DNA from 3 places in the Mesorhizobium sp. M8A.F.Ca.ET.181.01.1.1 genome. Region 3 is predicted to be linked to each of the others. Evidence: predicted binding sites of a transcription regulator. Region 3 holds the regulator's gene; each other region holds the start of a gene.
What was found. Region 3 encodes LexA, which represses DNA repair genes until DNA is damaged. Its sites were predicted from a motif close to TGTTCNNNNTGTGTTCNG; they were not measured.
Positions count from the first base shown of each region.

Region 1: a site for LexA is predicted at 2,513-2,530, ahead of EN824_RS08900 (sel1 repeat family protein). Genes of this name have one in related genera too.
Region 2: a site for LexA is predicted at 2,802-2,819, ahead of EN824_RS20370 (helicase-related protein). Genes of this name have one in related genera too.

Region 1 is NZ_SRTV01000002.1:127,114-131,715, reverse strand. It holds gene EN824_RS08910 (acetyl/propionyl/methylcrotonyl-CoA carboxylase subunit alpha) at 1-386, shown strand, start outside; gene EN824_RS08905 (branched-chain amino acid ABC transporter substrate-binding protein) at 570-1,691, opposite strand; gene EN824_RS08900 (sel1 repeat family protein) at 2,124-2,390, opposite strand; gene EN824_RS08895 (DUF2147 domain-containing protein) at 2,829-3,170, shown strand; gene EN824_RS35145 (hypothetical protein) at 3,383-3,538, shown strand; gene EN824_RS08890 (hypothetical protein) at 3,578-3,772, shown strand; gene EN824_RS08885 (AMP nucleosidase) at 3,889-4,602, shown strand, end outside.
Region 2 is NZ_SRTV01000005.1:386,863-391,464, reverse strand. It holds gene EN824_RS35310 (hypothetical protein) at 46-204, shown strand; gene EN824_RS20380 (acetyl-CoA C-acetyltransferase) at 228-1,412, shown strand; gene phbB (acetoacetyl-CoA reductase) at 1,535-2,260, shown strand; gene EN824_RS20370 (helicase-related protein) at 2,986-4,602, shown strand, end outside.
Region 3 is NZ_SRTV01000001.1:1,366,529-1,371,130, forward strand. It holds gene EN824_RS06685 (ComEC/Rec2 family competence protein) at 1-1,886, shown strand, start outside; gene lexA (transcriptional repressor LexA) at 1,880-2,623, opposite strand; gene EN824_RS06695 (GntR family transcriptional regulator) at 3,094-3,807, opposite strand; gene EN824_RS06700 (ABC transporter substrate-binding protein) at 3,961-4,602, shown strand, end outside.

The sequences.
Region 1 (4,602 bases), on a different contig from region 3:
ACAGCACCAATTCGCATGACCTTCGGGCCGTTCCCCGCCTCGCCCGCTGGCCTGGCCACATCACCGTGTTCGAAGGCGCTGTCGCCTATACTTTCACCGTGCCGGATCCCCTGGCCAGGAGCGATGAAGCCGCTGCCGCCTCCGGCAGCCTGCGCGCGCCGATGCCGGGTCTCGTCAAGCTTGTGCGCGTGGCGAAAGGCGACGCCGTGATCAAGGGACAAATTCTGCTGATCCTCGAAGCGATGAAGATGGAGCACACCATCGCCGCCCCGCATGACGGGGTGATCGCCGAGATCGCCGGGGAAGGGTCACAGGTCACCGACGGGGCGGTGCTGGTGGGGTTCATCGAGGACCAGAACGCGTCGACCGCCGCCACCGGCCGATAGCCGGAGCGCATCGCGGACCGCAAACAGAAATGGCCGGGAAGAACCCGGCCATTTCCTTGGACTAGAGCGGTTCAGAGTTTGATAGAATCTCTGACCCGCTCTAACTTCTTGTTTTTACGCAATTCTGGACGGAAAACCGCTACACACTTTTCCTAGAATTGCTCTAGCCGATCGTCGGAGCGATTACTGCGCGATCGGCGCGTACTTGCCGTCATGCCACTGGTTGATGTCATAGCTGGCATTTTTGAGGTCGCCCTTCTCGTCGAAGGTGACGTCGCCGACAACGGTGCTGATCGGCGTGCCGTTCTTCAACGCTTCGGCAACCTTGGCCGGATCGTCGCTGCCGGCACGCTTGATGCCTTCGGCGAAAGCCTGGACTACGGCGTAGGAGAACAGCGTGAAGCCTTCCGGCACGAAGCCGCCGGCCTTGATCTTCTCGACGGCCGCCTTGGCTTCCGGCTTTGCCTGCGGATCCGACGGGAACACGAACATGGTGCCCTCGCCGGCCGGGCCGGCAACCTGCCAGAACTCCGGCGAGGCGATCGAGTCCGGCATGATCAGCTGGAACTTCAGGTTCTGTTCGGCCGACTGACGCAGGATCAGGCCAGCCTCAGGATGGTAGCCACCGAAATAGACGACATCGGCCTTGAGATCCTTCAGCTTGGTGACAAGCGCCGAATAGTCCTTCTCGCCGGGGTTGATGGCGTCATAGTAGACTTCCTTGAGGCCACCGGTATTCATGGTTGCCCTGACGGCGTCAGCCACGCCCTGACCGTAGGCGCTCTTGTCGTGCAGGATGACCACATTCTTGCCGGCATACTTCTTGGCGATCCATGGGCCGATGAAGGCGCCCTGTGCGTCGTCACGCGTATAAAGACGCATGATCGTCGGCCAGCCGGACTTGGCCGCGGCGTCGGTCAGCACCGGGTTCGAAGAGGCCGGGCTCATCATCAGCGCACCGGCTTCGGCATAGACGGCCGAGGCCGGAATGCTCGAACCCGAGCAGGCATGACCGTCGATGAACTTGACGCCGTTGGCGATGATGCGGTTGGCGACCGAAACGGCCTGCTTGGGGTCGCACTGGTCGTCCTCGATGTCGAGCTTGATCATCGAGCCGTTGACGCCGCCCGCGGCGTTGATGGCATCGGCCGCGGCCTGTGCGCCCTGCTTGAACTGATCGCCGATGGTCGCGAGTTGTCCGGTCATCGGGCCGACCACCGATACGGTGATGTCGTCGGCGAATGCGACAGGCGCGCTCATCATCAGGCCGAAAATGGCCGCGCTCAAAATACTCATTTTTTTCATGACAATAGAACTCCTCCACTAACGCGCGGCCGCCCCGGCCGCGCTTCTTCCAGAGAGGCGGGACAATTTCATCCTTCACCGGGCCTGTCTAGGCGCATTGGCGCCGCTCGATTGGGCCTGCGCGGTCTCATCCACGCAAAAAGCCACGCCAGCCTTGTTCCGGCTGGTCGTGGCTTTTTGCCTGTCAGGCTGTTTCCCCGGCGCCCCCCGCGCTGTGAACCCAACCCACCTTCCCTGTCTTCCTGTTGGCCATGATCTTGCCGAAGCCCCGATTCCACTTTCGGGATCATGGTCCGTCGCGCGGCTTGGACCTGTCGGCCTGCCGCATTCTTTTTGTTGTTGGCCCGTGGCCTGGCTGTCTGCGCAGCCTTGTCCCTGTTGGCCCGACCGTCTTTTAGCGGTCTTGGCCGGAGCGTCCCCGTCTGGCGGGACTCAGTGCATCGTCATCCATTCGCGGGCTTCGCGCAGCGCCTTGGCGATCTCGACCTTCGACATGGCCGCCGAGAGTTCCGAGCGCAGTTCCGCGGCGCGGGCCGAACCCTTGATGGCGGCGATGTTGAACCATTTGTGGGCGGCAACGACATCGGTCTCGCAATCGCGACCGGTCGCATACATCATGCCCAGTTCGAAAAGAATGTCGGCCTGGGCAGTTGCCCCCATGGCGCCGAAGCCTGCTTCAAGCATTTCAAAACGTGCCATTTTAGTCCCCTGTCTGGCTCCCGAGAGCTGCCTCCGTTTGTCTTGTCCGGGGCGCTCTTTCGATGCTTTCGAGAATGCCGCGCAGGCTTGAATCCGTCGTTAAATGGCGTGCTTAATTTGAGGAAAACAAAGCTAAAACAAGAGGTAAACACGGAAATTCGTTAAGGATACGAAACCAGCAATTCGGCTGGTTTTCGCCAAATTTGACGAAAATTTTCGGGACCCCGATCAACACTCCGCTAACCACGGGAAACAAACACGACGCGGCGATCGTTTCCGTTTCCGTCCCGACAGAGCGAATTCAGCCGCTTTCAAAACGCCAAAGTCTTCCGTTGCGGCACCGCTTTTGTTTTGACGGAAGCTGGACTAGCTTACGTTTGCGTAAGCGGCAGACCGGCGAGGCGGGGCATCCGGCCGGCTATCCAAACGGAGGAAGACATGTTTCGAAAAGTGAGCCTGGCCCTGGCGGCCACTTTGATGCTGAGCGGCGCGGCATGGGCCGATCCGATCGAGGGCAACTGGAAAACGCAGGCAGGCGACACCGCGGCCATTTCAGGCGGCGATTCATTTTCCATTACGCTCAAGTCCGGTAAATATGCCGGCAAGACCATCGGATCGCTCAAGGCGGCCGGCGACAACAAATATACCGGCAACATCACCGATCCGGCAAACGACAAGACCTATTCCGGCAAGGCGACATTGGCTGGCACCTCGCTCAAGATGAGCGGTTGCGTGCTAGGCGGGCTGATCTGCAAGAGCCAGACCTGGCACAAGCTCTGATCGTCCATCTCCTTGCGATCTCAAAACGGGGCCCGGCGGGCCTCGTTTTCGTTTTATCGACGCGCTGACCGTGACCCTCGATGTCCGTTCGGGCCGACGGCAACCCAGCCAATGTCCCGTCAATCAATTTGAACCGCAGATGAACGCCGGCATCAGAGCCGGTTCAGAGGCGTCAGGGCATTCTCCTGCTTGTTGAAGGAGACACGGACCCAATGCTTGCTCGCCGCTTCACCATCGTCTGCCTGCTGATGAGCCTGTTTGGGATGTTCTTCGCCATCCTCGTCGCCGAAGCGGCCCGGTCCCCCCGCTCCTGGGACGAAGCCGCCAGAATGTGCCACCTCGGGTGCCCGACCAACCTTCGCCACTGAAACAGAGAACCAGACCTCGAAAAGAAAAGCACAGACATCATGAACCGCATCGCCGCCAACCTCGCCAAGACCCTCCGGCTCCTGCCGAGGGCGGCGCTTATCCTGGTGCTCCTGGCCGCTCCGGTCCTGGCGGTGCCGATGATGCGCGCCGATGCCGGCTCGACGATCGAGGCGCCGGCGCTCAGAAAGTCCGGCGTCGGGTTCGTGCTGCTGGTCAGCCTGCAGCGGGGTTGAAGAAAAATGGCGCTTTGAGCGCCTTCGGCGGCGAGCCCCCTCCCAACCGCCTCCCCAAGTCTCTATATTGAGTCATGGAAAAGCGAATCTACCCCCAAGCCATCGAATCAGTCGTCATGCCCGAGCCTTTTGGCCGGCAAAGCTTCGACAATGCCGAAAAGGCCGTTACCGCGCTGAAGGTGCTTTACAACCGCAACACCAAGTTCCTTCGCGATTCCTTCGCAGCCCTTGCCGCCGGCGGCGACAGCAGCAAGCGCTGCCGGGCCTTCTACCCCGAGATCGGCGTCACCACGAGTTCGTTCACCCAGGTCGACTCGCGCCAGGCCTATGGCCACATGCCGACGCCCGGCCATTTCGCCACCACGGTGACCCAGCCGGACCTGTTCGAGACCTACCTCATCGAGCAGCTTCGGCTGATCATGCGCAATCACGGCGTGTCGGTGACCGTCTCGGAATCGACCACGCCGATTCCCCTGCATTTCGCTTTCCTGGAAGGCACCTATGTGGACGGCGCCGCTGCCGAGCGCATCAAGCGGCCGATCCGCGACCTGTTCGACGTGCCGGATCTCGACGGTACCGACGATCAGATCGCCAACGGCACGTTCGAGGTCGCCTTCGGCGAGCCCCGGCCGCTGGCGCCGTTCACGGCGCAGCGCATCGACTATTCACTGCACCGCATGACGCACTACACCGCAACCAGCCCGCAGCATTTCCAGAACTTCGTGCTGTTCACCAACTATCAGTTCTACATCGACGAGTTCGTCGCCCGCGCCCGCGACCTGATGGAAAAGGGGGGCGACGGCTACACAGAATTTGTCGAACCCGGCAAC
Region 2 (4,602 bases), on a different contig from region 3:
AAAGCCCCACAATTCCAAGCAGTTTGTGCACTGCGGGATCATATTATGCTGCATAGCGGGCAAAATATGCTGCGCAGCAGCGCCCGGTCCGCCGGCACGGCGATGCGCGACCTGCTTGCGGCGCATGGGCGCCATGCCGATTTCCGGTTTGACTTGGGTCATGGAAAGGGCAAGAAAAGTTGCCAACAATGCCTGAAAACATGACAGCTCGAAGTCTGGAGAAGAATATGTCCTCTGCCAATTCCATCGTTGTCGCCAGTGCCGCACGCACGGCCGTCGGCTCCTTCAACGGTGCTTTCGCGGCCACGCCGGCGCATGAACTCGGTGCTGTCGTCATCAAGGAGCTTTTGTCACGTACGGGCGTCGAGGCGGCCGAGGTGGACGAGGTCATCCTCGGCCAGGTGCTGACCGCGGCGCAAGGCCAAAACCCAGCCCGCCAGGCCTCGATCCTTGCCGGCCTGCCCAAGGAAACCACCGCCTGGGGCCTCAACCAGGTTTGCGGCTCGGGTCTGCGCGCCATCGCGCTCGGCATGCAGCAGATCGCCACCGGCGACGCCAAGGTGATCATCGCCGGCGGCCAGGAATCGATGTCGCTGTCGCCGCACGCCGAGCATCTGCGCGCCGGCGTCAAGATGGGCGACTACAAGATGATCGACACCATGATCAAGGACGGGCTGTGGGACGCCTTCAACGGCTACCACATGGGCAACACCGCCGAGAACGTCGCCCGCCAGTTCCAGATCACCCGCGACGACCAGGACCAGTTCGCGCTGGGCTCGCAGAACAAGGCCGAGGCCGCGCAGAAAGCCGGCAAGTTCAAGGACGAGATCGTCGCCTTCACCATCAAGGGCAAGAAGGGCGACACGGTTGTCGATCAGGACGAGTACATCCGCCACGGCGCCACGATCGATGCTATGACCAAGCTGAGGCCGGCCTTCGACAAGGACGGTACGGTGACCGCCGCCAACGCCTCCGGCATCAATGACGGCGCCGCCGGCGCGCTGCTGATGAGCGAAGCGGAGGCCGCTCGGCGCGGCGTCACCCCGCTCGCGCGCATCGTGTCCTGGGCAACCGCCGGCGTCGATCCGGCGATCATGGGCACCGGACCTATTCCCGCTTCGAAGCGCGCTCTGGAAAAGGCAGGCTGGTCGGTCGGCGATCTGGACCTGGTCGAGGCTAACGAGGCTTTCGCCGCGCAGGCCTGCGCCGTCAACAAGGGCATGGGCTGGGACCCCTCGATCGTCAACGTCAATGGCGGCGCCATCGCCATCGGCCATCCGATCGGCGCCTCGGGCGCCCGCGTCTTCAACACGCTGGTCTTCGAGATGCGTCGCCGCGGCGCCAGGAAGGGGTTGGCCACCCTATGCATCGGCGGCGGCATGGGCGTCGCCATGTGCGTCGAAGCCATCTGAACAAGCCAATAGCGAACAGGAGTAGCGAATAAGGAAGAACGGCCTCAGCGCGGCGGGACATCAAACCCTATTCGCTATTGGCTACTCCCTATTCGCTCCTCCGACCAACGGGAGGAGAACACATGACCAAGGTTGCAATCGTCACGGGTGGATCGCGCGGTATCGGCGCTGCCATCTCGATCGCTTTGAAGACTGCCGGCTATTCGGTTGCCGCGAACTATGCCGGCAATGACGATGCGGCGGCGAAATTCAAGGCCGAGACCGGCATTCCGGTCTACAAATGGTCCGTCGCCGATTATGACGCTTGCGCCGCCGGCATCAAGCAGATCGAGGCCGACCTCGGCCCTGTCTCGGTACTGGTCAACAACGCCGGCATCACCCGCGACGCCATGTTCCACAAGATAACGCGCGAGCAGTGGAAAGAGGTGATCGACACCAATCTGTCCGGTGTCTTCAACATGACCCATCCGCTGTGGAGCGGCATGCGCGACCGCAAGTTCGGCCGCGTCATCACCATCTCCTCGATCAACGGCCAGAAGGGCCAGGCCGGCCAGGTCAATTACTCCGCTGCCAAGGCCGGCGACATCGGCTTCTCGAAAGCGCTCGCCCAGGAAGGCGCCCGCGCGGGCATCACCGTCAACGTCATCTGCCCGGGCTACATCGCCACCGAGATGGTCAAGGCGATCGACGAGAAAGTGCTCAACGAGCGCATCATCCCGCAAATCCCGGTCGGCCGCCTCGGCGAGCCGGAAGAGATCGCGCGCTGCGTCGTCTTCCTCGCTTCCGAGGATGCCGGTTTCATCACCGGCTCGACCCTCACCGCCAATGGCGGCCAGTACTTCGTCTAGGCATTGATTTTCGCCTGCCCACCAACCAGCGGCCTTGACGGGCGAAAACGGACCGGGAAACCGGTCCGTTTTCAAGTGATGCTCTGGGCCTAAAACCCCTCGCTACGAGCGGCTGCCCCAATCCGGCACGCAAAGGTTAATGGCGGCAGCGCGCCTGCGCGAAACCTGTGGGCAAGCCTGTGGATTCTCGGTGGATAAGCTGTTCACAACACAAGATATTGGGGGAACAAAAAGGGAAAATAGCGCTGACGCTGTTTTGTCGCCGATTCGTTCCGGCTTTGAGCGGAAGTTAACATTAATAGGCCGAGATCACCCATAGTTTCTTAACCCACAATTCAGAAAGATTAACAATTTCATAATCTTGAGCAGTGCGCATCGAGCCCCCGACCTCGTTCACAGGCGAAAGTTAACAGAGAGGTTCGCCTAGCATAAAACGGGCCAGTTTTCTGATTCAGCATGTGGTGAGACTCATGGTCGCAAAATCCATATCTAGCCGTGAACAAAAGCTGAATCTGACGGAGTCACCGATTCGTCGCTGATTCGTTCCAGACTCGTTCCAACTGTTAAGCAGGAACTGATTTGCGGGCTGACACGGGCGTCTTCGGAACCCGGGCGGAACATTCCGCTTTCGCTTCGCGCCCGAAATCCCTATGTGTCGGCTGTCATACGCGCCGTCCAGGCACGCTCCCGACAACGAGAGGCCAGAAAGCCTTATTTCCGAGCCGATGAACATCCAGCAGAAACATACCGAGCCGCTGATCCTGTCGGGCCGCGACGTGACCGCCGTGCTTGGGCCGACCAACACGGGCAAGACCCATCTCGCCATCGAGCGCATGGTGGCGCACGAAACCGGCGTCATCGGCCTGCCGCTGAGGCTGCTGGCCCGGGAGGTCTACACGCGCGTCTGCGAGAAAGTTGGCGCCCACAAGGTGGCGCTCATCACCGGCGAGGAGAAGATCCAGCCGCCGGGCGCCAAATATTCGGTCTGCACCGTCGAAGCCATGCCGCGCGAGACCGACGCCGCCTTCGTCGCCATCGACGAGGTGCAACTGGCCGGCGACCTCGAGCGCGGCCATATCTTCACTGACCGCATCCTGCATCTGCGCGGTCGCCAGGAAACGCTGCTGCTCGGCGCGGCCACCATGCACGGCATCCTCCAGCGGCTGCTGAAAGGCGTCTCGGTGGTGACGCGGCCGCGCCTGTCGCATCTGGCTTATGCCGGTTCCAAGAAACTGACGCGCCTGCCACGGCGCACCGCGATCGTCGCCTTCTCCGCCGACGAGGTCTACGCCATCGCCGAGCTGATCCGGCGCCAGCAGGGCGGTGCGGCGGTGGTTCTGGGCGCGCTGTCGCCTCGCACCCGCAATGCCCAGGTGGCGCTGTTCCAGTCGGGCGATGTCGACTATCTCATTGCCACCGACGCGATCGGCATGGGTCTCAACCTCGACCTCGACCATGTCGCCTTTGCCCAGAACCGCAAGTTCGACGGCTACCAGTACCGCAATTTGACGGCGGCCGAACTCGGCCAGATCGCCGGCCGCGCCGGCCGGCATCTGCGCGACGGCACGTTCGGCGTCACCGGCCAGGTCGATCCGCTGGACGAGGACCTGGTCCAGAAGATCGAGGGCCATGACTTCGACCCGGTGAAGGTGCTGCAGTGGCGCACCGCCCAATTCGATTTCGCCAGCCTCGATGCGCTGAAGCGTTCCATTGAGACCAACGCCCCGGTCGAGGGCCTGACACGCGCACTGCCGGCCGTCGATGCCCAGGCGCTCGAACATCTCTCCCGCGACGAAGGCATCCGCGCGCTCGCAACCAATGCCAAGCGCGTGGCGTTGCTGTGGGAAGCCTGCGCGCTGCCGGATTATCGCAAGATCGCGCCCGCCCAGCATGCCGACCTCATCGCCTCGATCTACATGGACCTCGCCCGGCATGGTCATGTCGACGAGAACTATATGGCCGAGCAGGTGCGCCGCGCCGACACCACCGAGGGCGATATCGACACGCTGTCGCACCGCATCGCCCAGATCCGCACCTGGACATTCGTGTCGAACCGGCCCGGCTGGCTGGCCGATCAGGCACACTGGCAGGAAAAGACGCGCGAAATCGAAGACAGATTGTCGGATGCGCTGCATGAGCGGTTGACGAAACGCTTCGTAGACCGCAGGACTTCCGTCCTCATGCGGCGCCTTAGAGAAAATACCATGCCTGAAGCCGAAATCAGTCCTACCGGAACCGTCCTTGTCGAAGGCCATCACGTCGGCGAGTTACAAGGGTTCCGCTTCACCGCCGACCAGACCGCCGGCGGCGAAGACGCCAAGGCCGTGCGCACGGCCGCGCAA
Region 3 (4,602 bases):
GTATCCGGTTGACCATGGACGTGATTTCGACCGCCCGGCCGAAATTGCGCTATGCGCCGGAAAGGGTCCGGCTTTCGGCACGCAAGATACCGCCGGAAATGACCGCTGGCTCGCTTATCACAGGCTACGCCAAACTGCTGCCGCCGACCGGTCCGGTGCGGCCGGACAGCTACGACTTCTCCTTCGACAGCTATTTCGCAGGCATCGGCGGCAGCGGCTTCTTTCTCGGCAATCCAACGGTTGTCGCTACCGACGATGGTGAGATGTCGCTGCCAGCCCGTCTTTTTTCAAGCATCGAAAACGCCCGCGAAGCCATCGCCGACCACATCAGGGGCAGCATCGGCGGCGCCGAAGGCGAGATCGCGGCGGCGCTGATCGTCGGCGTGCGCGCCGGCATTCCCGATGAAATCAACGAAGCGATGCGGCGTACCGGCATCTATCACATCATTTCCATTTCGGGACTGCATATGGCGCTGGTCGCCGGCACCATCATGGGTCTGTTGCGCGGTGCCTTCGCGCTGTTTCCAGACTTTTCCGCGCGCCGGCCGGTGAAGAAATATGCGGCCGCCGCCGCACTTTTCTCGATCGCCGCCTATCTCGTCATTTCCGGTGTCGTCGTTGCGGCCGAACGCAGCTTCATCATGCTGGCGGTGATGCTGATTGCCGTCTTGTTCGATCGCGCGGCGCTCACCATGCGCAACCTGGCCATCTCGGCGATCGCCGTTATCCTGGTTTCCCCGCACGAGGTCGTCGGCCCGAGCTTCCAGATGTCGTTCGCGGCAACCGCGGCCCTTGTTGGCGCCTATGCCGGCTGGGCGGACCACCGCGCTGGTAAGACGAGGCCACCGTCGCCAAAGCGGTCACTACCCGGGTTCCTGACGCGAAAATTCCTGCTGGCGACAGGTGGATTGGCCATGACCTCCATCATTGCCGGCAGCGCGACGGCGCTGTTTGCCATCTGGCATTTCCAGCGCGTATCGCCGCTCAGCCTGTTCGCCAATCTGGCCGTCATGCCGATCGTGTCGGTGGTCGTCATGCCTTTTGCGGTCCTCAGTTCGCTGGCGATGCCCTTCGGCGCCGACGGCCCGTTTCTCTACGTGATGGGCAAAGGCCTGACAGCGATGATCGCCGTATCGTCATGGATATCGGAGCGCTCGCCAATCGATGGGGTAGGTCTGATCTCGCAGCAATCCGTGCTGCTGGTGGCCGTCGCGCTGGTCATCGCGACGATGGCGACGACCTGGCTGCGGCTCGCGGCACTGCCATTCGCACTTGCCGGTCTGTTGACTGTGTCGGACATACGCACGCCCGACGTGCTGATCTCGGAAGACGCACGGCTGGTCGCACTGCCGATCGGCAATGGCGAACTGGCCGTCAACCGGGAACGTCCGAACGAATTCGCGGCCGACAACTGGAAACGCGCTCTGGTCTCCGAAACAATCGTCAAACCGGAAATGTTCGACAAGGCGGACGGGCAATTCGATATTGCCGCTCCCACCGACCTGCCGCAGGGATCGCCGTTCTATTGCCGCGAAGGCCTTTGCCTTGCCAGGCACCCTTCCGGCGCGATCGTCGCCTATGTCGAGGATCGCAAGAACACCTGGAAAGCCTGCGCCTTCGCCGACCTGATCGTCGTCAATGACGCGACCGCCTATGACGCCTGCCACAATCCGCTGGTTGTCGTCGTCACGAAACGGCAGCTCGCCCGCAAGGGAAGTGCTGCCGTCTTCTTCGATCCCCAGTCGGCCACAACCCCGGCTGTGATCGAATTCGCTGTCGACGGACCATACCGGCCCTGGCACGAGCAGCGAAAATTCTCACGCGAGGCGAGGGGGCTGCCGCCCTATAAAAAGCCAGACAAGTCCGATGGCAAACCGGCTCAGTAGCGCCTGATCAGCCCGACCAGCTTGCCTTGTACCTTGACTCTGTCCGGCCCGAAAATACGCGTTTCGTAGGCTGGATTGGCGGCTTCGAGCGCGATCGAGGCGCCTTTACGGCGGAACCGCTTCAGCGTCGCTTCCTCCTCGTCGACCAGCGCCACGATGATTTCGCCCGGACTTGCCGTGTTCGCATTGCGGATGATGACCGTGTCGCCGTCGAAGATACCAGCCTCGATCATCGAGTCACCCTTGACCTCCAGCGCATAGTGCTCGCCGCCCATGATCATATCCGGCGGCACCGAGATCGAATGCGTCTGATGCTGGATGGCATCGATCGGCACACCGGCGGCGATACGGCCCATGACCGGGATGGACACGGCTGAAACCACATCGTCGTCATTGCCGGCCGCGGGCAGACGCGAAGGCGCCGTCGCCGGCTTGAGCTGGCGGCCAAGATTGTTTTGACCAAGGCTGCCCTGGATGACGCTGGGCGAAAATTTCTTTGCCGCGTTCAGGCCGGGCGCGATCGAATCCGGCAGCCGCAGCACCTCCAGCGCGCGCGCCCGATTGGGTAGCCGGCGAATGAAGCCGCGTTCCTCCAGCGCCGTGATCAGGCGATGAATCCCGGATTTGGAGGCAAGATCGAGCGCTTCCTTCATCTCGTCGAAGGAGGGCGGTATCCCGCTTTCCTTGAGCCGTTCGTGGATGAACATCAGCAGTTCATGTTGCTTGCGTGTCAGCATGGCGGCCCCCAAGGCATTGAACGAAGGTCTGAACCAGAATCGAAAAAACAAACCCAGAACAAACACTATCTGTTCCAGTTGTGTTCCGCAACCGTTTAAAGTTTAATGAATTTGTTAAGGCTGCGGATGTTTTTTGTCCGCTACGGCGGGCAGAAGCCGACCTTTTCCGCCATCGGCAGGCCCATTGAAATCGTTATGGTTAATGGCCTGTGGCCCATCCGCTCCCGAGTTTGGCGTCAGCCGTTCGGAAGGCTTTCCCCGGGCGGATTGTATAATTTATCGGTCCGTTATTCGCGGAACGAAACGAAACCAAAACGCCAACGACTGGCAGCTTCGGGGCAGCGATGGACCCAGGCGTCCGGCCCCACTCCGACCAACGCGTGCGAATAGGTGTCGCGGAAGCGCCGGAGTCATCCCGAACCAGCTTTCAAGCTGCCGGCGCGGGCGGCGTATTTGGTCGGGCCGCTGTCTTAGCTGTGGACATAGACGTGCAGGGTGTAGCCGATATGGGCCACCATAAGCGCCTTGGCCCGCTCGACGTCACGATCGAGTGCCGCTTCCATGATCGCGGTATGGTGTTCGATCGCAATCGCTTCGCGCAGCGCCTCCATCGCCTCTTCGTAGCCATCCTTGAGGCCGGCCGCGGCCCGCAATGTCGGCGCCAGACCAAGAAAGCGATGATGCCGGCGCAATTGATCCGAGATCGTCGAGCGGAAACGCAACAGCCAATCGCATGTGGCGGCGCTCAGCAGCGCCGCATGGAAAGCCTCGTGATTCTCGTCCCATTTGTCGACCGCCGCATCCGAGGGATCGTCGACCGCGGTTTTGCAACGGGAGAGCCGGTAGTGGGCGGTGACCACGGCATCTTCCCATTCCTTGCCGCCTTTCTCCATCGATTCGAGGAACAGGGGGATCTCGACCACCATCCTGGCGCGCGCCAGGTCCTCCAGTTCGGCCCGCGACACCCGAGCCACGGTAAAACCGCGATTGCTGATGGCGGTGACCAGGCGTTCGGCCTCGAGCCGCGACAAGGCTTCGCGCAATGGCGTCCAGCCGACTCCATAGGTGCCGCGCAGTGCACTCAGTTTGAGCGGGGCGCCGGGCATGAGGCGCGTGGTCAGGATATCGCGCCGCAACAGCTGATAGGCTGCCTCCGTCTTTGTGGAGCTCGTTTGATCCTGCATCGCGGTCCATCCGTCGTCTGGCAGGGAAAATTATATATGATGTAGGGGCATGGCAAGAATTATATATAATGTTTGACACAAGCCGGCGGACTGACCATGATCGTTTGCAGTAGCCGCGCTGCAAGCGGCGCTGATCAAATCTGGGAGGAAATGATGTTGAAGTCGAAATCCGCTTGGTTGTCGGGTTTGTTCATGGCTAGCGCGTTGATGGTGAGCGCCGGCAGTGCCGCCGCCGACCAGATACGCATCGGCATTGCCAATTTCGGCGAGCACCCCCAGCTCAATGCCGCCATAGCCGGCTTCAAGAAGGCGCTGACGGACAATGGCTTCGTCGAGGGCAAGGACGTCGTCTATACGGAAAGCCATACCAATTTCGATGCATCGCTGGTGCCGCAGATGATCGCCAAGCTGCAGGCGGAGCAGCCCAAGCTGATCTACACCATCACCACGCCGGTCTCGCAGATCGCCAAGAAGGCGCTCGCCGGTTCCGGCATTCCAATCGTCTTTGCCGCGGTCACCGATCCAGTGGCGGCCAAGCTGGTGCCGTCGTGGGATTCAGGTGACGAAGGCATGACCGGCGCCAGCGATCTGCAGGACGTCGCCGCGGTGATGGCCTTCACCAAGAAGCTGCTGCCGAACGCCAAGCGCTTCGGCGTGCCTTACAATCCGGGCGAGGCCAATGACGTTGCCTTGGTCGAAAAGATCAAGGCGGCGGCGCCCGCCGCTGGCTTCGAGGTGGTGGAGGTCGGCATCGACAACGTCAATGACATCCAGCAACGTATCGCTTCGCTCGCC